Linked DNA regions of Methanococcus voltae. Each later gene encodes a partner of the first gene's protein in a complex. Links are inferred from orthologs where the notes say so. Each region holds a gene or a part of one and is shown on either strand. Other genes may lie near its edges.

Region 1 (18,241 bases):
TTAATATCATCCGAAACCTTTGTTGCAGATGAAACTGTAGCTACTTTCATCAATGCGTCTAATTTATGACTTAAATCATTGATTTTATTAGTTAATTCGGCAGCTTTTTTATCTTCTGGTCTCTTACCAAAATAAAGGTCTGAAACTCTATTTACTATTTTGTTTAACTGATTTCGGGTCAGATTTCTATTTTTTAAATTATTTTTCAATAATTCTACAATAAATGATGGAATCTTATGTCTTAATTCATCGAGATAGTCTTCCATCTCACTTTCTGTCATGTACTCTTCTTCAAGAGAAGCGTAATCCATATCTACTTTACCAATCATCGGAATCCTCTCCTAATATCGCTTTGGAGAATTCTTCTTCTGCGAGTATTTCATTAATTACTCCATCTAAGTCAATATCATGTTGTTGTAAGTATACATTTGCAAGAATTACTACATCATTTTGTAACTCTTCAACTCTTTTCTTAAGATTCGTAGATTCATGTTCAATTTTTTCCACTTTTTCCATACTAGTTGCAGTAACTTTGGAAATTCCAATAAATGGATTTATTTGATTTGAAACCACTTCATAGAGAGCCATCATGTCTTGAAAATTCTCGTTTATGTTATGAATGTCACTTCTAAGATTTTCATTTTCTTTTCTTAGATTAGTAACCATCATTTCAATCTTCGGAAACTTGGATTCAAGTTCACCCATTTTGGCAAGAAGTTCTTCATTTGCAGCTACTAAATCATTATTTGATTCGGCTGTGGTTTCCTCATCTAGTACGAAGCTGAATTCGTCTTCAGAATCATCTTCAAGAGGTGTAGTATCATTCTTCTTGCCCAATTTGATCTTCTGTTTTATATCATCGATTATTTCAGAGATATTGGGCATACTATCACCGTTATTGGAGCGCTATAACGTTATTGTTGTATACAGGCGGTGTTGTAAAGTCTATTATACCAGAAGCACCAAATTCAGGAATTACTTCCCCTTGGATTCTTATTCTGTTACCAATATCGTCCCCAACAATTTCACCAATGTTGATAGCCAATAACACTTTGTCTCCATAATTAACTGTTGGATGGTCTCCAGAAACTGATTTATCCATATCTTGGAGTACAATGATACCAAATTTCTTTTCACCATTACCACTACCATATGCATCGTCAAATGGCCATGCACCTTCGTCGTAATTACCATTTTTTTCAAAGATATTATTTGTACCAGTTGCATTTTCCAATCTTGCATTAGAACTATCATTTTCATACAATAATGAGATTTTATTTTCTTTTGTAGAGAATGTAACAACAGTAGTTGATAAATCGATTTCATCTCCAATATTTGGAGAAACCATTATGGCTATTTTATCCATATTATATTTGTCAACGGCATGACCGGAAACTTTCATTACCTGTAAGCCACTTGCAACTTGTTGTGTACTTTCCTGACCAACTACTGCAGCTTTATGTTGTAATTTACCTGCTGTATTTATAATAACCGAAGCAGCTACGGCAGCTACTAAAACGAGTGCGATAAAAATTATCAAAGTACCAATACCCACCGCACCTTTTTTATTATTCATAAAACTTTTTAACATGTGCCATCCACCTCAATATAAAAAATAAATTAAGATATACTTAATTTATCTATTGTAATTGAACTACTTTGGCATCATCTAAGTAAGTAGCAGGTGTTGTGAATGATATAACTCCTGGTGCACCGAATTCTGGTTGTACAGTTCCTGAGATTGCAGTTCTTGCAGTTGCTGTGAATGATGTTGTGTTAACTGTGATAGCTACAATGTCACCTTTGTTGATAACTGGGGTAGCAGCAGCACATGAACCATCAGCATCTTGAATAACTGCAACACCGAATTTTGTTGCAGATAATGTTTTCCAACCTACTGTAGCATCGGCAAACATATCTCCACCATCTGTTAAGTCTTTGTGGAATGTTGAATCGTATTTGTAAACTCTTTTATTTGCACCATCTGAAAGCATTACTACAGCTTGACTTAAATCAATTGCTGAGCTTCCTGCGTTAGGTGATATGTAAATTGCTGTTTTGTTTATATTAGCACCATTGTGCATTCCCATAACTTGTGCAATTTGTAAACCGCTTGCAACTTGTTCAGTACTTTCTTTTCCTGTTGTTGAAGCTTTTTGTTGTAAAAAGCCACTTGTGTTAATTAAAACACTTGCAGCTACTGCTGCAACTAATACCATTGCTATGAATACGATTAAGGTACCTATACCTGAAGCACCTTTTTTGTTATTCATAAATTCTGTTATTTTCATAAATATAACCTCTCAAATTTTTTAAAATGAGGTAAATTTTGATAATCCTAATATTAGTAATTAAATATTAAAATACACAATTTAATTTAATTATTGTAATTGTACAATTTTTGAACCAGTTAAGTATGTAGCAGGTGTTGTGAATGAGATAACTCCTGGTGCACCGAATTCTGGTTGTACAGTTCCTGAGATTGCAGTTCTTGGTGTTGTAGCAAATGTAGTCGTATTAATTGCAATAGCTACAATGTCACCTTTGTTGATAACTGGGGTAGCAGCAGCTACTGAATCATCAGCATCTTGAATTACAATTAAACCAACGGTAGTACCGTTTAATTTTGACCAGTCTGCTATTGAACTAAATGCATCAGCTACACCAGCTGAAGCATCCACAAATCTTCCATTTGCAGCTGCTCCTGTAGCATTATATTTGTAAACAACTTTTTTATCGCCATTTGCAAGCATTACCACCATTTGACTTAAGTCAATTGCTGAGCTTCCTGCGTTAGGTGATATATAGATTAAAGTTTGGTTAATATTTGCAGTATTATGTTTACCAAGTATTTGGGTAATTTGTAAACCGCTTGCAACTTGTTCAGTACTTTCTTTTCCTGTTGTTGAAGCTTTTTGTTGTAAAAAGCCACTTGTGTTAATTAAAACACTTGCAGCTACTGCTGCAACTAATACCATTGCTATGAATACTATCAAGGTACCTATACCTGAAGCACCTTTTTTGTTATTCATAAATTCTGTTATTTTCATAAATATAACCTCTCGGTTTTTTTTGAGGTTGTTACTTATTAATTATTTAAATATTTCAAAAAATTCGATAATAAAAATTAATATCGATAATTTAGCATTTTATACTAAATTATTGTAATTCTACAACTTTTGTTGTGAATGTAGCAGGTGTTGTGAATTCTAAGATACCTGGTGCACCGAATTCTGGTTGTAATTTACCTGAAACTGATGCTCTATTAGGGATACCTGTTGTTGTTGAGAATATTGCACCTGTGTTGATTGCGATAGCTACTAAATCACCTTTGTTGATAACCTGGTTTTTAGCTACTGAGCCATCGAAGTCTTGTAATGATACAACTTGGAATTTTGTTGCTGTTGTATTTGTTAATAATGTAGCGCTTAATACGTCAGGTGTTCCTGATGTACCATCGATTGCACTTGTATTTGCTTTTAATACAGCACTTACGCCGTTGTATGTAATGAATAATTTAGCTTGGCTTAAATCAATTGCTGAGCTTCCTGCGTTAGGGGTGATGTATGCTACTAAGTGAGTAATGTTTTCACTTGTTGTGCTGTTAACACCGGTTACGCCGGTTACTTGTAAACCGCTTGCAACTTGTTCAGTACTTTCTTTTCCTGTTGTTGAAGCTTTTTGTTGTAAAAATCCACTTGTGTTAATTAAAACACTTGCAGCTACTGCTGCAACTAATACCATTGCTATGAATACTATCAAGGTACCTATACCTGAAGCACCTTTTTTATTAGTTAAAAAGTCTTTTATGTTCATACTATACCTCCGAGGTATTTTAGTAAGTCTACTTATGCATAGTTGTATATTTACCCCTGGGGGATGTTCCCGAATAAATATGTTGTTTTTTGTTATTATATACTTTTTTTGCACTTCTTTAAGCATATGGTTTTGTATATGGCTATGTATATGATATTGTAGATACTTATGTAGTTTTTTATGTAGCCATTTATGTAGGTAAACTTGTATATAAAAACTAAAAATAAACACGAAATAGAACCCAATTTACAGATAAAACACAAATTAACAAGATTAAAATTACCAATTATTGAAAAAAACTATTATTAGTAATTACATTGACAATTAAAGGTTAGAACTATTGTTTTAGAATATCTCATTTTTGAAATATTAATTATTTAGATATTCAAATACTACAATATTTCAAAAAAAAAACAAATTTTTTGGACAAGGTACAAAATCCCAAATTAAAAAAATTACTAATTATAATATAATATTTTAAAAAATATCTAACAATAGTATTGCATAGGATACATACCAAATTACATAATATATCAAAATACGTCATAAAAATTAAATAATAAACATAATAAACAAAACAACATAATTTAATAATAAATCATTAAAAATATAAGGTAAAAAATTAAAAATATGTAATATATTTTTTAGTGTAGTATTATCACATCTTCTGTTTTACCATAAGCATTTGGCAATATATATGTAAATTGTGTTTTAAATCCTACTTCAGATTGTAAATAACCATTTAATCTTGTTTTAGGAGCTAAAGTTAAACTTGTGCAATTTACAGTTAGGACTGCCATATCACCTTTTCCAAGAACTGGTGAATTAGCAGTACATGAACCATCGTCATCTTGAACATTAATAATTCCAAAGTTATAATTTGGTAATGTTGTTGAGTTATACCAAGCTTTAGAACCTGTTGCATCAAATATTTGTGCATTTGTAGCTTCAAAGTATTCTACATTATAAGAAACTATTGATGTAGCATGTCCATCAGACAATAATATTTTGGTATTCCTTAAATCTACTGGTTTACTACCTGCAGATGGGGTAATATATATAGCAAGCTTATCAATTTTGTTTCCATTTAGCTTACCACATGTTTGAATAATCTTTAGACCAGTTGAAACTTGTTCAGTACTTTCTTTTCCTGTTGTTGAAGCTTTTTGTTGTAAAAATCCGCTTGTGTTAATTAAAACACTTGCAGCTACTGCTGCAACTAATACCATTGCTATGAATATTATCAAAGTGCCTACACCAGTCGCACCTTTTTTGTTTTTCATGAATTGATTTAATTTCATGATTTCCCTCCGCCAAACTAATACTATAATTAATACATTTTATAGCATTATTAATCGTAAATATCGTGATTATTAGAGTATATAAGGGACAGTATGAACTATAATATGTAAATTAACAATAAAATATGAAATATACAAAGGTAAACACTTTTAGCAGCCATAAATGACCAACAAAAAGGTAATTCTATTAAATGTACCAAGTGTTAATTACTAAAAATATTAACAAGTACAAATCTGAATATTATAGAATAGCTTTTTTTTAATAATATACTTTTTTTGTAGTTTATTAAGCACTTGATTAAGTATTTAATTAAGTACTTAAATAAGCAGGTAATTATGTAGGTAATCTATAAAAATAACCTACATAAGCATATGCAAAAAAACTATATTATATAAGATAACCAAGATTTACGTGTAAGCGTGATAGTATGATGAATGGATATAAAAATGATGATAAGTATTTTGATATGAAAGTTAACTTAAATCTGAATAATATTGAAGAATTCAAAAATTTCAGAGAGATATTATTTTCAGGAAAATTCTGTATCGAAAATCCGAAAATAATTAACAAAGTATTGCCAGAATACAAAAAATCATTGCAAAAAGATTTCAAATTTAAATGGGCCACATTAAAAGCTATGTCTATAATAGTTACTGCATACCCCGAACATTTGAAGACGTTAATGCCCATAACAGTTGAAATGTTAAAGGATTCTGATTGGAGAACTCGTAAAAATTCTCTGGAATTCTTGGGTGATGCAGGATTAGTATGTTATGAGCTTGTTAATGAGTACATGGACCATATAATAGCAATGTTAGATGATGAAAACCCTAATGTTGTATGTTCGTCAGCTTACACAATTTCAAAAATATCATTGAACCCAAAATGTAATAATACGAAAAAACTTATAAACTTACTAAATACTAAAATAAAATCTAAATTATTGTTGATTGAAATATTAAAAAATATGAGTAATATAAATCCCGAAATACTCAAAGATAGTTCAAATAATCTTTTTGGATATTTGGACGATGAAAATCCCGAAATAGTAATAAAAACCCTTGAAATAATACATAATATTAAACCCGAAAATATTTCATATGATAATGCCGAAAAAATAATTTCAAAAACAGATTCAAAAAATAAGGATATTAAAACTTCTGCCTTAAACGCATTAGTTGAAATATCTAAAGTAGAATCTGAAAAATTTCGGAATATAATGCCCAAAATTATCGAATTTGTAAAATATGAAGAAAGGGATATAAAAATCCCATCAATATATATATTAAATAACTTATGTCATCTAAACCCGAGTATAGTAAACGAATTAGATTTAAACTATTACATAATTACAGAAGATTACGACTTAAAATACTCTGTAATGAATTTATTACAAACATTGTCTAACTTAGAGTCAAAAACAGCTCAAAAATACAAAAAAATTATCGAAAAGACCGTTGAAGACGATAATAGTTCTATAATTACGAAATCGATTGCCATTATGGGAAATTTCGGAAAATTCGATAAATATTGTAAAGATAAATATATTCCAATATTAAAGTCTAAATTTTTAGATTTAAAATATAGGAAAGAATCTACATTATCGTTAATTAAATTAGGTTATGTAGATAATAAAATCGTAGAATTAATATTTAATTGTATTAAAAATATTAATTTAGAAATAAAATTCTTAAAGTGTGTATTTGAACAATATCCTTATGAATTATTGGATGATTTGAAGAAACATACTATTAAAATAAAAGATAGTTTACACTTAAAATTAAAAAATACAAAAAATAAATTAATTAACTCTACTGAATATAATGAGAAAATTATTACAGCCCAAAATATTCAGAATTCTGAAATTGAAACATTGAACAATTTTGAAGAATTGATATCAATAGCAGATTACAGAATAAATGAATATCAGAATACGAATACAAATAATACAAATGTAAAACTTGGTCAGAGTCTGAAAATTCCTGACGACGAATGTGTTGTGCTCGCACTTAAATCTGAATGTATGGAAGTTGAGCTTGAAGATGGTAAGCAGGTTTATATTGTCCCAAAAGATAAATCAATGCATACAATATTATCTAATGAATTATTGGAATTTGTTGACAATAATCAAGATAATGAATTTGATTTATACAAAATATCTCATGAAATAATGATACAATCATTAATTGAGACTGCTTTAAAAGATAAAAATATATAAAGAGTATTACTAAATAATATAAGACTAAAACTAAAAAACTAAATAAATATATTAAAATTAAATAAAAATATTGTTTTACAACTTATTTTTATTATAATACATTATTAACCTTCTATTTTAACAATAACTACAGGACTATGCTCCATATCGCTTAAAACTTTCTCAGTAATCGTATAGGTATTATATTTTTTCATTAAATCGTGTATCGATTTTGTATAGGGTACCTGCGAAGTGTCTGCAAGATTTGCAATATATAATAATAATTCCATTGAGTATTTTTTATAAACGTTATTTCCGGTTATGGCTAAAGGCGTAGCTCCATATAATCCACCCATATTTAACAGATTTCCTATTTTACCTAATATATAACCAAAAACTCCTATTTTAGCGATTATACCATCTATCGCATAAGGTAAAGCCGTAATATACCACTTATAAAACTTATAGGTTGCATCAGTGTCAATTAACATAACAGTTAAATCCACGTCGAACTCTTTTTTTATTGCGTTATATAACTTATCCATAGTTTCTTTTGGCTTTGAAGGCAATAATGACGCATAAGTTCCAGGTACATTTGTTAAATCGATTCCACCTTCAGAAGCAGGTTTTAAAGCATATATAAAACCCACATTATCGATTACCACTTGTTTATGTTTCAAAGTCTCTGGTTTTGGCATTTTTCTAAGATTTAATACCCTATCACTTCTTGTTTTTAACAAAGGTCCTAATATATAGCCCCAAATATATTTACTCCAATAATAACAAAAATAAGCACTCAATTTTGGTTTAGACTTATTTTCATCTACAAAATTACCCTGACTTGTAGAAACAAACTTTTCACTAACAACTAAAATATCTCCGTCATTTAATGAAATAGTACCTGCATTTAATTCCCTTCTTAACGAATGCAATGTTTCAAATATGAAATCATCACCACTGTATAAATAATTAGTTTTAATGGGTTTAGCGGTTATTTTATTTTTTAATTCATCAGAAATTTCATAATTAATTTTATAATTTACTTTTGCCATAATCTCATCAATAATTCAATTTTTTAACAAATAATATCGTATAATCTATTTAGTCATAATTTAAAATATAGTTGTAATAAATATTTAAAAGTGCTTAATATAATAACTATAATATAATACAAAGATACAATTGAATAATATAACTATTATATAATTAATATTTGTTAAAGATATTAAATTTAAAAGGGTGTAATTTTGTATTTAACGAATGAAGAAGAAAAAATATACAATGGCGAATATGGGGAAACTCTGGAAATGTGTATGAACCTAATTGTATCTCTCGGAGATATATACGGTGCTGAAAAATTAATCGATGTCACATCAGCACAGGTTTCTGGTGTTTCCTACAAAACTATTGGCGAAAAAGGTTTGGAATTCTTAAGGGATATGTCCGATAGTGGTTTAAAAGTTTCAGTACCTACAACATTAAATCCTGCAGGTATGGATTTAATAGAATATGAAGCACTTAAATTTCCGGCAGATTTTGCAAAAAAACAGCTTGAAATAATTGATTATTTTGAAAAACTTGGAATTGAATTGGGTTGTACCTGCACACCATACTTATCCGGAAATGTACCACGATTTAGAGACCATATTTCCTGGGCAGAATCATCTGCCGTATGCTACTCAAACTCAGTTCTTGGAGCATACACTAACCGAGAAGGAGGTCCTTCTGCTTTAGCGAGTGCTATTTTAGGTAAAACCTCATATTATGGATATCATTTGGATGAAAATAGGATACCTAATTTTAAAATTAATTTAGACTTGGATTTTGAAAAAATTGGTTTAAAATGCAATAATAAAATTAATAATATGGCATCATATGGTTTAATCGGTAGATATGTAGGAAGAATTGTAAAAAATGGTATACCATACTTTAATTTTACAAATGAAAATAATAATAATTCATTAAACCTTAAAAGCGAATGTTTAAAAGGACTTGGTGCTGCTTTAGCTGCGAGTGGAGGCATTGCTTTGTATCATTTTAAAGGAATTACGCCAGAAGCAATTTGTACATATGACAATGACGTCATAAACGGTAATTTAAAATTTGACGATGAAATTACAATTACAAATGATATGATTGAAGAAGAACTTTCAAAATTTGATAATGAACAGAAGATAGATTTAATATGTATAGGTTGTCCACATAGTGGAATAAGCGAAATAAAAACTGTTGTAGACATACTTCTCGAAGAAAAAAAATCACTCAAAACAGACTTATGGATTTGTACCTCCATATATACCAAAGCAATAGCTGATAGAATGGGATATACAAAAATTATTGAAGACGCTGGCGGTAAAATAGTTGTAGATACTTGTATGGTTGTTGCACCAATTGAAAAAATGGGTTATAAGTACGTAGCTACAAATTCAGGGAAAGCTGCTACATATTTACCAAATTTCTGCAATAGTGAAGTAATATATGGCTCTATTGAAGAATTAATTAGAAAAGGTTTGAATCAGTAAACCTTAAAAACATTTCTTAACATTACAAATTAAACTTAAACCCATATTTAAATTTAAAAAATTATATCTATAATCTTTTTATATGAAATTTTTATACATATTATTTGGTATAAATATGTTGAATTAAATACAAGTTTATTTTAATTAATTTAGGTTATTTTTAATTATAATATATTACATCCATATTAAAAAATAAAATAATCTAAAAGAATTATGCAAATAATATAGAGTATGTGCAAGGTGTTTTTATGAATAAATTAACAATAATTGGTGCAGGTTCTGGAGACAAAGAATTAATAACTGTCAAAGGAGCTAAAGCAATTGAAAATGCGGATATTATTATATATGCAGGTTCGTTGGTTAATCCTGAAGTTTTAACCTACAATACGAAAGGAGCTCAAATATATAATAGTGCTTCTATGAATTTAGAAGAAGTTTTGGAAGTAATTGTAAAAGGAATTAAAGAAGATAAAAATGTAGTTAGGGTTCATACTGGAGACCCTTCATTATATGGTGCAATAAAAGAGCAGATTGATGAATTAAAAAAACAAAATATTGATGTGAATATAATACCTGGCGTAACTTCGCTATTTGCAGCTGCAGCTACCTTAAAATCTGAATTAACTTTGCCAGACGTTTCACAAACTGTTATTATTACTCGTCCAGTCGGTAGAACACCAAAACCAAGTTCTGAAAGCTTAAAATCATTAGCTAAACATCAAGCAACTATGGCAATATATTTAGGTACTGGAATGATTGAAAAAGTTTGTAATGAATTAATAGAAGGTGGATACCCTAAAGATACAGCCGTAGGAGTTGTATACCATGCTTCTTGGGAAGACGAGAAAAAAATCATTGGTAATCTTGAAAATATAGCTCAAAAAGTTAAAGACGAGGGAATTACAAAAACAGCTTTAATAATTGTTGGCGACGTAATAAACCCAAAATATTACGATTACTCAAAATTATACGACAAAAAATTTGAACACGAATATAGAAAAGCTAAAACTGATTAAATTAATTATTTTAATTATTTTAATCATATAATTATTTTAAAAAGTATAAAATAGTTTAATAAATTTATTTTGATTGCTCTGTTAATTTTTCATAGAGTATTTTTAAATCTGTTTTTATGGATAAATCAGTGTCTGTATTTAACAATTTTGATACATTTTTAGTTAATTCATCTACATTACTTGCATTATTTATTAATTCAGAAATATAGTCCATATTTTGAATATAAGGCATTATATATAATTTTATATCTTCTTTTTGTTCGTCCGATATCATATTATCACCAATAAATTGTATATAAATAATATATTGCCTTTACATATTAATAATATTATTAAATTGTCTCACTTATTTTTCTAATTATTTTCTAATTATTTTTTAACCATTATTTTAAGCATATTTTCAAATCTATTTAATATAATATGTATCCATAATTATATATAAAAATTATATTATATATTTTAAAAATTAAATAAAACCGATAACCGATAATAATTTGGTGATTTTATGAACCATTTAATATCTACAAGGGATGTAAGCAAAGCTGAAATAAGCAATATTTTAAAAACTGCTGAAGAAATGGAAAAATTGCTTGAAGAAAAAAAACCTTGCGAATTTATGAAAGGTAAGCTTTTAGCCACATTATTTTATGAACCATCTACAAGAACCAGATTATCCTTTGAAACAGCTGTGAAAAGACTCGGCGGTAATGTAATTGGTTTTACAGATGCCAAAAGTACTTCGGTCACAAAAGGAGAAACTTTAAGAGATACTATTTCAGTAATTGGAGGATATGCGGATTTAATAGTTATAAGACATCCTTATGAAGGAGCCTCAAGACTTGCAAGTGAATGTTCCAAAATTCCGGTAATAAATGCGGGAGATGGTTCAAATCAACACCCTACTCAGACTCTTTTAGATTTATATACGATAAAACGAGAAATTGGCAAAATAGATAAATTAAATATTGCTTTTGTTGGGGATTTAAAATACGGTAGAACCGTTCATTCATTATGTCAAGCTTTATCACTATTTGACGATGTAAATATTAGATTAATATCTCCAAAAGAATTAAAAATGCCTCAAGAGATAATTGAAGACATAAAATCTAAGGTAAATTTAGAAGAAATGGAAGAGATGGATTTAGAAGAAATTGATTGCATATACATGACAAGAATTCAAAAAGAAAGATTTCCTGACCCTAACGAATATCACAAAGTTAAGGGAATATATAAATTAACCAAATCACAAGTTGAAAATAAAAAAGTTATTGTAATGCACCCATTACCTCGTGTTGATGAAATAGAACAAGATATGGATTTATTAGAACAGTCTGTATACTTTAAACAATCATTTTATGGAATACCTGTCAGAATGGCGATATTAAAATTGTTATATGAATCAAATAATCAATAAATTAATCAATAACATATATTATCATAGATAATTTTTTATACCATAATGTATTAACATTGTATAGATACTCGCATGCTCTCTCATTATTATCGGAAGTATTGTAATTATTTAAAATGTTAAATGGTTGATTTATTACAGGGATAATTAAAGTAATAAATAACTTAAAAACGAACAAAATAATTAAAATTTAAAAAAATCAAAAATAATATAAAAATGAATTAAAAATAATATAAAATAAGGTGTAATTATGGCAGTATGGCAAGGAAGAAGCGGTAGAAAATCTACTGGTGCAAAATTAAGAAGAATCGTTAAAAAACATAAAAGAGAAATGGGTAATTCACCTGTAGAAACCCACTTAACCGATTCAGTTAAAATTAAAATATTAAGAGGAAGAGGCGGAAGCAAAAAAGTTAAATTAGAAAGAACAAACTACGCTAACGTTTTCAACCAAGAAACAAAAACCTGTAAAAAAGTTACAATTACAAACGTAATTGACAACGTAGCAAACAAACACTACATCAGAAGAAATGTTGTTACAAAAGGAGCTATCGTTGAAACCGAAATGGGTAAAGCAAAAGTTACATCAAGACCTGGTCAAGATGGTATTGTAAACGCTATTTTAATTAAAGAATAATTAAAACTATTAAATTATTCAAAAACTTTTTTTCTTTTTAATATTCAATTTAGTATTTCAATTATATTTAGCATATTTTTAAAAATTTATAATTAAAAGGGTATAATTAAAATGGTATAATTAATATAATATATCATAATATATGGGGTTAATCTCTTAATTTACTTCTTTTAATCATATAAAATTTATTTCCTTTACAATCACAAGACAAATCTTCTATTCTTTTAATTTTACCCCCTACTTCATAGATTTTCCCACATTTTTGACATTTATAATATCTTAACACAGGTTTTACTTGTCCAGTGTATATTTTATCACTTTTTTCTTCCAATTTTACAAGATTTTTGCCTACGAGCCTTGCTAAAAATGTTGTATTGCCAATAATTTCAGTACCTTCGTAAAAATTGAAACCAGGCAACATTTCGGCAATTAAAAAATTCATAGAGAGTATATTTTTTTGTAGTTGAATATGTTCATCAATAGGTTTATGAGATACTGCCAAATATAGAACCCCTTCGGAACCTAATGCTTCAATACCCCTATTCATAAATAATTTTACGCCTTCTAACGTATAAGGAGGGTCTGTAAACACTACATCAAATTTATCAGTCAAATTTTTAGGTAAACTATTTCTAAAATCCTGTTTTACTGTTTTAATATGAAGTTTATTTTGCTTTGAAAAATATTTTATCATATCCAAAAGTCTCTCATCGATATCTGCGACTACTACTTCTTTGCATAAACCACTCATAGCTACAGGAATTGATGTTAAATCATCGTCACCAACAAATAAAACTCTTTTACCTTCCAAATCGCCCCTATCTGCCATAATTGTTGCCCTATATGTAGCTGTTTCGGGTGTTGCGAATGATTGGTCAATTAACGTATTTACAGCAGGTCTTTGCTTAGCTATTTCTTTGTGTCTTTTATATATCTTCTCAAATTTTTCATCAAAGACTATTGTCTTACCCTTACAAAGCGGGCATTTTAAATCGTTTTTTAAAGACAAACCCAAGTTTTTTTCCACAAAAGTTAAACCTTCTTTTGTATATATTGCCCCACGGTCATCTCTTTTTAAAACTTTATCTCCTTCTAACATAGTCCTAACTTTTGAAACGATAGGAAGTGGTAATTTAGTATATTGACCAATTTTTTTAGTAGAAATTGGTTGATTACGGTATATACATCTTAATATATCGTAAATCGCCAATTCACCCTCTGCTATTTTTGTTTTTTGAACAATTCTTCTTATCAATATTTTAAATTCCTTATTAGATGCTGAATCATCAACATTTTCTTTCATATTTTTTTTAGCTTTTTGAGTATTCCTTTTACCCATTTTTCCTATTACATTCAAAATTTCACTCCGAATAATCATAAAATTATGCAATATATAAATATAAAATAAATTATAATCAATATTATGTTTTAAAGTATTAAGTATTTAAAATTATATTTTATTGAAATATTAAAAAAAGAAAAAGATAAACCATATATTTAAATTTACAAATTAATTTGTCCAAAATAAAAAACATGCCAAGGGGGTGATTCGAACACCCGACAACTGGATCTTCAGTCCAGCGTTCTCCCAGGCTGAACTACCTTGGCAATATTATATTTCATAAGTTACGTAATAAGGATAGGTCTTATAATATATAAATGTTTCGTTAAGGGAGTGATAGAAACCTTTATATATTATAACGTGTATTGTTATTGTGCTGACAAGATGTGAAGCAAAACATAATAAAGAGCCTCCTTAGCTCAGTAGGTAGTAGCGACGGACTGTTAATCCGTAGGTCGCAGGTTCGAGCCCTGCAGGAGGCGCCATTTTTCTAAAAATTATTAACTCATTTTAAGTGCATTAGTAACGGACATTACATTATGGGCCCGTAGCTCAGGCTGGTTAGAGTGCTCGGCTCATAACCGAGTGGTCATGGGTTCAAATCCCATCGGGCCCACTTGTTTATAATATTGCTCCAGTGGTGTAGTCCGGCCAATCATGCGGGCCTTTCGAGCCCGCGACTCGGGTTCAAATCCCGGCTGGAGCACTTTATTTTTATATCGTGTGCAGGGGTTGTCAAGCCTGGCCAAAGACGCAGGACTTAGAATCCTGTCCAGTAGTGGTTCCAGGGTTCAAATCCCTGCCCCTGCATTATTGGATATGTTATGTGGCCGAGGTAGGGTAGTGGCTATCCTGAGGGACTGTGGATCCCTCGACCCGGGTTCAATTCTCGGTCTCGGCCCCATTTTTTTAAAATCTAAATCTTATTATGTGCTAAGTACATAGTTTTTATTTTTTATTTTTAGAGCATATATTTGTATAATTTAATGTATTGATTTATAGCTTTATGTATTTATATATTACTGCAAAATTTAGCATATTTTTTTATAGTACTATTAATTATGAATAATTATAAAAATAAAATTGTAAAATATACGAATTAAAAATTAAATAACAATTAAAGGTTAAATTATGACTAAAACCAAAAAAATAGGAATTTTAGGAATACAAGGCGATGTAGAAGAACATATCGATTCAATTTTAAAATTAGGTTATGAAGCTAAAAGGGTAAGAACACTTTCTGAACTCGAAGATATTGATGCTTTAATAATTCCAGGTGGTGAAAGCACCACAATGGGAAAAATAATGGATAAATATGGGTTCATCAATAAAATAAGGGAACTTAATATTAATAAAAACATTCCTATATTGGGAACTTGTGCAGGAATGGTTTTATTATCAAAAGAAACTGGTGTCGAACAGCCCCTTTTAGAATTAATGGATGTTTCGATTGATAGAAATGCTTATGGGGGACAAGTAGAAAGCTTTGAAAAAGAAATCGAATTAAATGGGAATATTGTTCATGCAGTATTTATAAGAGCCCCACTCGTAAAAAAACTAATGAACGATAAAATAGAAATAATTTCTAAAAATGAGGACAGAATTGTAGGAATTATTCAAAATAACTGTATGGCAATTTCTTTCCACCCTGAATTATCCGAAGATGGAATTATTGTTTACAAATATTTCTTTGACAGATTTTTAAAATAATATATAAATTATTTTATTTTAAACTATTATGGTATATAATATTATAATATATTAAAAATTATTAAACTATTTTAAAATTTTTTAGAATTATTACGTTTTCACCAGGATATAACAATATTTATTAATATATATTACCTTAAAATAATATCGTAATATTTATATATTAACTAAATCATGTATTAGTTATTGCATATTTTATATATCAAACTAAAAATTATTAAATATTATATATGGTGATAATTTGAATAAAAAATCCCTAACTCTATTTTCAATTTTGGGGATTTTTCTCGTATTAGCTTTTAGTGGCTGTACAGACCAGCAAACTCCTGCTGAAGATACAGATTCACAAAAAATAGAAGGTATTGTTAAAATATTCCACGCAGGAAGTTTAGCAGTTCCTTTTGAAGAATATGAAAAAGCTTTTGAAGAAAAATATCCAAATACAGATGTTCAAAGAGAATCAGCAGGTAGTGTTGCTTGCGTTAGAAACATTGTAGAATTACATAAAAAAGCTGATGTATTGGGTTCAGCAGACTATTCATTAATTCCTAAAATGATGTACCCAGATTACGCAGATTGGTATTTAATGGTAGCTAAAAATGAAATAGTTATCGCATACACTAATAAAAGTAAATACACTGATGAAATAACTACAGATAACTGGTATGAAATATTCCAAAAAGATGACGTTAAATACGGATTCTCAAGTGCTAACGATGACCCATGCGGATACAGAAGCCAAATGGTTATCAAATTAGCTGAAAAAACATATAATGACAGTACAATATATGAAAACTTAATTATGAAAAATTCAAACTTCGAAGTTGTAGAAAATGCAGACGGTAGCTTCTTAATTGAAAGCCCTGCTGAAATAACTGTTAACACAGACAAAATCTTCATGAGAAGTAAAGAAGTAGATTTATTGGGCCCTCTTGAATCAGGTGCTTACGACTACTTATTCATTTATAAGAGTGTTGCAAATCAGCACAATTTAGAATACATTGAATTACCTGCAGATATAAACTTAGGTGCTTACGACAAAGCTGAAAATTACGGTAGAGCAAGCTTATTAATCGAAAGCCAAAATAAAACAATTGCTGCTGCACCAATCGTATATGGTGTTACAGTACCTACAAATGCAGAAAATAAAGCTGCAGGTGTAGCATTTGTTAAGTTTATCCTTGAAAACCCACAAATATTCGAAAATGCAGGACAACCAGTTATTAAACCAGCTATTGGAAATGGAAATGTTCCAGCAGACTACGACGGTTTAGTAGAAATGACTGCATAATTAAAAATAATTAATTTCTTTTTTCTATTTTTTTATTTTTTAAATTAACAAGTATAAGTTTAAATTATAAGTTTATTTTCACATTGTTATCATATTATTTAATCTAAAAAAAATAAAAAATAAAATGAATATGAAATATAAAATAATAAAATTATTTAAAAATAAATAATAAAAAAAGAGATATAAAAAATACCGCATATTATTTTTAATTAATCCCTAACTTATTAAGATGGGCTAAAACTTCAAGTACACTCAAAGCGACACCTTCAACTTCAATACCACCTTTTCCTTTTACCCCGTCGCCAACTAAGTAAAATCTATCGTTAATTACAGGTTTTACATCGGTCCCGTTTGATGCGTGATTAACAGGACATTCATCACGGTAGGTTTGTATTGCAAGTATTTTATAACCTTCTTTTTTATGACCTACAAACTCATTTGCAAAGATATCATCAATATCTTCTAAAACCAAATCTATTTCATCATTTACGTTGTTTTTTATCTGAGTAGCGTGTGCCATTATCAAATTATGCCCTTCTTTAGCTAAAGACTTATCTACGTTAGAAGGTTGATTAAAACCATTTAAACGCTCTGATTCTGTAGTAAATACTACACTATTGTGATTTATTAGCTTATTTTTAGACCCTATACTGATTTTAATACCTTTTGAAGGTATTGGCATATTTTCATTGTCAATAAATTTTAAATTACTAATTTTTTGAGTAATTAATGGGGATGCATTACTTATAAGTATATCAAATTCGTTATCATCATTTATTGAACATTTTTCTCCAGGATTTTCTGGAACATATATTTTATCAACATTGTAATTTGTATAGATTTTTCCGCCGTTTTTTAAGATTACAGTTTCTAAAGCATCAATTATACCTTTACAGCCACCCATTGGTATACCCGGCCCACCAAATTTATGATAATGTTTACTAATGGCAATTACTTCATCTATGGGGGTATCATAAGAAGATAAACTTAAAGCCCA
Region 2 (4,992 bases), 400 kb from region 1 along the record:
TTCACCGCCTGAATTTTTAACAATGTCCATTGACGCTAATGTTAAACCTGCACCGTTCCCTATTACTGCAATGTCCCCATCTAAATCAACGTATGCAAATTCTGATTTGTCTTGTTTACTGAACTCTTCAAATTGTTTATAATCGTGTTTATAGTACGCATCGTCGTCTAAATTAAATACTGCATCTGCTGCAATTACATTTGCTTCTTTTGTAATTACCAGAGGATTTATTTCAATTAAAGAACCATCCATATCTTCAAATGCTTTATAAAGTTTTGAGATAATTGTGGCAATTTTTGAGATTTCAGGTGAGGGAATTCCCGCTTTTATTAACATATTTCTTGCCATATAAGGTTGGAATTCTTTATCAAAGTCTACATAGTATTTTATTATCTTTTCAGGCGTTTTTTCAGCCACTTGTTCGATATCGACACCGCCTTCAGTTGAAAACATTACAACAGCTTGTTTATTGTTCCTATCGATTACAATACCCACATAATACTCTTTTTCAATGTTTATCATATCTTCAAGAAGTACTTTTTCTACTTTTTCGCCTTTAATTTCCTTATTCAACAATTCTTCGATTTTTTCGTTTGCTTCTTGAGTGTTATTTGCAAATAAAATTCCTCCCGCTTTTCCCCTGCCACCTACAAGTACCTGTGCTTTAACAACTACAGGTTTATCGATATTTTCCACTTTTTTGTCGGTTATTTCGCTTTCAGGAACTGGAATTCCGTATGATTTAAATATTGCCTTTGCTTCATATTCGTGTAATTTCATAAATTCACCAATTGATTTAAATTTTAAATAAATTAAAAATGATTTGAAATGATTTGAAATGATTTAAATAGATATTTAACTTTTTTGTATATATAGATTACATAATTTAATTACATAATTTAATTACTTACAATATATTCAGTATTTCATTTAAAAATCACATTTGTTAATACTATACGTTTAATTAACTTCAGTAATTAATTTTGTTTTTTCAGTTGATTTCCAATTAAATCATTAACTTCGTTTAAAAAATTTGCCATTTCAGTCTTTTTAATTGCTGCACCTGACGCTACGTTATGACCTCCACCATCTCCGCCATATTTTTTAGCTAATCCCATAGCTTCGGATAAATTTAACCCATTTTCAACTAATTCCCTGTTTCCACGGGAGGATACTTTATAAATTTCATTTTCTTCATTAAAACCAAGTACTGGTTTATCGGACACCATTAAAGATGCAATTATCCCTGTTTTACCCTTATTACCAATAAAATACCTTAAATTTTCCATTTCTTTAAGTTCTATACTTTTTAAATCGTTTATAACTTCAATTTTGTACTCCTTAAATAATTCTTTTCCCTTCTCGATTGCTTTTTTATCCCCTAATAAAATGCTCAAACCGAGGGCTGTTTCTTCTTTTCTACCACAAGCATTTAAAATTTCAGACAAATAATATGCATCGTTCATATTTATATTTTTAAAAGCGCCTAATTCTGCACTTTCGGTATTTATTAATATTCTATCAATAATTAACTCTTTTAATTTGTTTTCATTTATTTTTTGGATTATATCCGAATTTTTACACTCTAAAGGTAATCTATTTAAAAAATGTTTGTTTAATTCATTTATTAAATTCTCTTTTTCGGTTATAGTAAGTGATTTACAATTAGGGTTAATTTCTGCGTTATTCAATATCTCTGCTATTTCTCCGTTGCTTAAATTTAAATAAGGCTGTGTAGAGTAATAAATTGATTTATTAACTTCTATATTGAAGCAATTGAAAATTAAATCTCTCATTATTTTTATATGTCGATTTTGCCTTGCTTCGTTAAGTATAAACTTATTTAAGCCCATAAATGGCTTATGTTGCATATCCCCAATAGCTCCAATTAATGCAATTGGTGCTAAATCACAAAATCCATAAGCTCTTGCTAAAAAATAGCAAGTTCCACTACCAGATAGTTCTCTTGAGCCATCTATGCCTGCCAATAGTGGATTTAATTGCAATATCTGATTACTACTATTATTATTATTATTACTATTATCTTTTTTATTACTAATATTTTTTTCATTATTATTAGTTTTATCGTTTTTTTCATTATTTATTACATATTCTTTTATTTTAACAGGGTGGTGGTCTAAAATAATAGCATTTAACTTTGCGTTAATTATTTTATCGATTTGACCACTTCCCATATCTGAAAAAATAAACAATTGGTCATTTTTACAGGTTGCTTCCTTTTTAAATTCTTCGATTTTTTCATCGTTTAAATTTTCTATAATTGTTATATGAAACTGCTTATTAATCCGCATTAATGTGTTTATTAGTATTGCTCCCGAAGTAAGCCCGTCAGGGTCGTGATGCGTGATTAATCGTATTATTCCTTGATAATTATCAATTTTTGACTTTATTAAATTTATTGTATTATTAAAATTTTCTAAATCATTTTTGTTCTTAATTGGTATGTCCATAAATTCACCGACTTGAATAAGTTATATTTTGAAAAATAATGTTGAAATAGGAACAATTATTTATGTCCTTGTTAATATTATGTATGAATTAAGTATAATTTGAGTATAATTTAAGTAGTATTATTGATATTGTTTATTAAATTATTAATTACTATTTATAGTATATTATTTCATATATTTATTAAATTTATTATATGTTAAGTTAAATTATAAAAAAGTTGAAACTAAATTAATTATGTGATATTATGATACCAGATTCCTTAAAATTTAAAAAACTTGTCATTGGTTGCGGTAATTTAATATTTGCCGATGATGGCTTTGGATACGAAGTAATAAGCAAACTTGAAAAAATGGAATTGCCTAAAGATGTAGGATTAATAGATGCAGGAACTGGAGCTCCGTACTATTTAATGTCAATAATGGACAAAGATTGCCCAGTTGAAAAAATAATTATTGTAGATGTTATAGATTTCAAATTAGAACCCGGGACACTGCAAAAAATGGGGATAGATAAATTAAAGAAAATTGACAAATATAATTTTGATGCTCACGATATGCCTTTATCAAACTACTTAATAAAAGCCGAAGAATCAGGTGTCGAAGTAATAATTATTGGCTGTCAAGCTAAAAGAATTACTATGCCGGATATAGAAGTTGGTTTAACCGAAGAAGTTAAAAATTCACTCGACGATGCTGTTAATATGGTATTAGAAGAGATAAAATAATAATAAAAATAATAATAGTGATAATAGTGATAATAACAATAATACTAACAGTATAAATTTATTCACTAATTTATTTACTAATTTATTTACTAAGTATGGGTGATAATTTGGAAGAATTAAAAGGTAGAATTATTTCAAAAGGATATACAGAAGGAGAAATTATTATATCCAATAGTCCGATTTCTTTTTTAGGAGGAGTTAGTGAAGAAGGGGTTATTACGGATAAAGAGAATGAATTATACGGCGAAAGCATAGCAAATAAAATATTCGTGTTCCCCACTGGAAAAGGCAGTACTGTGGGCTCCTATGTAATATATGGACTTGCAAAAAAAGGACTATTAAAAGGTATTGTAAATCAGGATTGTGAGCCTATTGTAGCCACAGGCGCTATTTTAGGCAAGATACCACTCGTTGACCATATTGACATTTCCAAATTGAAAAATGGCGACAAAATCGTGGTTGATGGAAATAATGGGATGGTTAAAATTGAAAATTAATAGATTAAAAAATAAAATATTAAAAAAATAAAATATACTTAAAATGATATATTACATAATTAAATTAATTTTTTATTAGGTTTTTAGTTTATTTTTAGTATATTAATCTTTTTTATCATTTAATATATCTATATTTTCGTTGTTTTCATTTTCTTTAGGCATTATAGCTTCGTTGGTAATTTCTTCGTCTGCAGTTTCTTCAATATTTTGTATATTAATATTAGATACGTTATGGTCATTATTTTCAGTAATTTTAGTACTTTCTTCGCCAATAATTTCAGTATCAACCTCATCCCTAAATAAATCATCCTCTTTTTCTTCTATTTGCATTAATTCAAGATTTTTAAGATGTTCAACCATTTTACAACGTTCTGAAAGTTTATTGGAGATATATGCCCAAAGTATAAAGATTATAAAAATTGCACCGAGCCATGCGTAAATTCCTAAATTATTGGTTAATAAATAAGCCATTATTAGTATTAAAATGCCCAATATTACCCGTAAAACCCTAATTCTAACTATAGAATCTTTTTCTTTAATAATACTATGTTGAATATCCTCTAATTTTTTTGACGAATAACTCATTATACCACCCCTCATTTCAAAATAAATTATGTACATCATAGTATTTATATACTATAATTTATCGATACAATTGTCAATATATAAAATAAATATAATTGATAATAAAAATGTAAAAATGTAAAATAATAAAAATATAAGTTTAGATTAATTTAAAATTATTTAAAATTATTTAAACGTAATTTAAACGTAATTTAAAGTTTATTAGCTTCTTTCAGTAAATCTACAAGTACTATTGATACCATACTCTCTAAAACCGGTATTACACGAGGAACAATTATCGGGTCGTGTCTACCTTCGATTATAAGCTTCGTATTTGTTTTTTTCTTTAAATTTACTGTGTTTTGCTCTTTAAATATTGAAGGTGTTGGTTTTATTGCCACTTTAATGATTATAGGCGTTCCAGTACTAATTCCTGCAATAATACCACCACAATTATTTGAATTATAGGTTAATTCATTCGTATTATAACAGTATTCGTCATTGTTCTCGCTACCGTACAACTCAGCTACGTCAAAACCCTTTCCAATTTCAACACCCTTAACTGCATTAATGGACATAAGTGCTTCTGAAATTCTCGCATTTAACTTATTAAATAAAGGTTCACCGATTCCTTGGGGCACATTTAAAATTATGAGTTCCACAATACCTCCAACACTGTCATTGTTTTTCATTGCATCTAAAACGTACTTTTCCATATCCGAATAGTTATTTGAT

What was found.
Region 2: the proteins of J3E06_RS02190 (region 1) and J3E06_RS00310 are in contact, whole or in part, in a crystal structure (PDB 7CNS), measured with the Thermococcus kodakarensis proteins. The link is inferred for Methanococcus voltae from one-to-one orthologs. Residues at the interface, in WP_011250200.1 of Thermococcus kodakarensis: Ile25, Ala28, Leu29, Ile32, Tyr33, Ala47, Gly48, Asn53, Ile54, Ala57, Glu60, Phe61, Leu62, Tyr99, Ser128, Glu129, Ser130, Asn145, Arg146, Glu147, Gly148, Gly149, Pro150, Ser151, Leu153, Tyr164, Leu201, Gly202, Asn203, Gly227; in WP_011250199.1 of Thermococcus kodakarensis: Arg6, Lys7, Ile8, Leu27, Gly28, Thr38, Arg58, Gly59, Lys60, Gly61, Ser62, Thr63, Val64, Ser66, Tyr67, Val68, Tyr70, Ala71, Lys74, Glu86, Ala87, Glu88, Thr89, Ile90, Ala92, Thr93, Ile96, Ile97.

What each region holds. Positions count from the first base shown.
Region 1 is NZ_JANUCR010000001.1:459,820-478,060, forward strand. Bases 7,799-10,699 are described here. They hold J3E06_RS02190 (aconitase X catalytic domain-containing protein), read left to right. Parts: upstream 7,799-8,562; coding sequence 8,563-9,837; downstream 9,838-10,699. Other genes in these bases: J3E06_RS02185 (coenzyme F420-0:L-glutamate ligase), read right to left, coding at 7,799-8,367; cobM (precorrin-4 C(11)-methyltransferase), read left to right, coding at 10,086-10,699. In the rest of the region: J3E06_RS02145 (FlaD/FlaE family flagellar protein), read right to left, coding at 1-329; J3E06_RS02150 (flagella accessory protein C), read right to left, coding at 319-885; J3E06_RS02155 (flagellin), read right to left, coding at 896-1,591; J3E06_RS02160 (flagellin), read right to left, coding at 1,641-2,291; J3E06_RS02165 (flagellin), read right to left, coding at 2,382-3,050; J3E06_RS02170 (flagellin), read right to left, coding at 3,160-3,816; J3E06_RS02175 (flagellin), read right to left, coding at 4,461-5,117; J3E06_RS02180 (HEAT domain-containing protein), read left to right, coding at 5,546-7,336; more of J3E06_RS02185, read right to left, coding at 7,441-7,798; more of cobM, read left to right, coding at 10,700-10,853; J3E06_RS02200 (hypothetical protein), read right to left, coding at 10,918-11,127; pyrB (aspartate carbamoyltransferase), read left to right, coding at 11,359-12,267; J3E06_RS02210 (30S ribosomal protein S8e), read left to right, coding at 12,515-12,901; J3E06_RS02215 (bis-aminopropyl spermidine synthase family protein), read right to left, coding at 13,050-14,258; pyridoxal 5'-phosphate synthase glutaminase subunit PdxT, read left to right, coding at 15,375-15,953; tungstate ABC transporter substrate-binding protein WtpA, read left to right, coding at 16,195-17,244; J3E06_RS02260 (NAD(P)-binding protein), read right to left, coding at 17,450-18,241. UniProt on the Methanocaldococcus jannaschii protein: Component of a hydro-lyase that catalyzes the dehydration of mevalonate 5-phosphate (MVA5P) to form trans-anhydromevalonate 5-phosphate (tAHMP).
Region 2 is NZ_JANUCR010000001.1:69,003-73,994, forward strand. What follows is about bases 2,129-4,992. They hold J3E06_RS00310 (DUF126 domain-containing protein), read left to right. Parts: upstream 2,129-3,291; coding sequence 3,292-3,693; downstream 3,694-4,992. Other genes in these bases: J3E06_RS00300 (DHH family phosphoesterase), read right to left, coding at 2,129-2,471; frhD (coenzyme F420-reducing hydrogenase, FrhD protein), read left to right, coding at 2,717-3,196; J3E06_RS00315 (hypothetical protein), read right to left, coding at 3,796-4,278; aroC (chorismate synthase), read right to left, coding at 4,470-4,992. Outside these bases: sucC (ADP-forming succinate--CoA ligase subunit beta), read right to left, coding at 1-780; more of J3E06_RS00300, read right to left, coding at 978-2,128. UniProt on the Methanocaldococcus jannaschii protein: Component of a hydro-lyase that catalyzes the dehydration of mevalonate 5-phosphate (MVA5P) to form trans-anhydromevalonate 5-phosphate (tAHMP).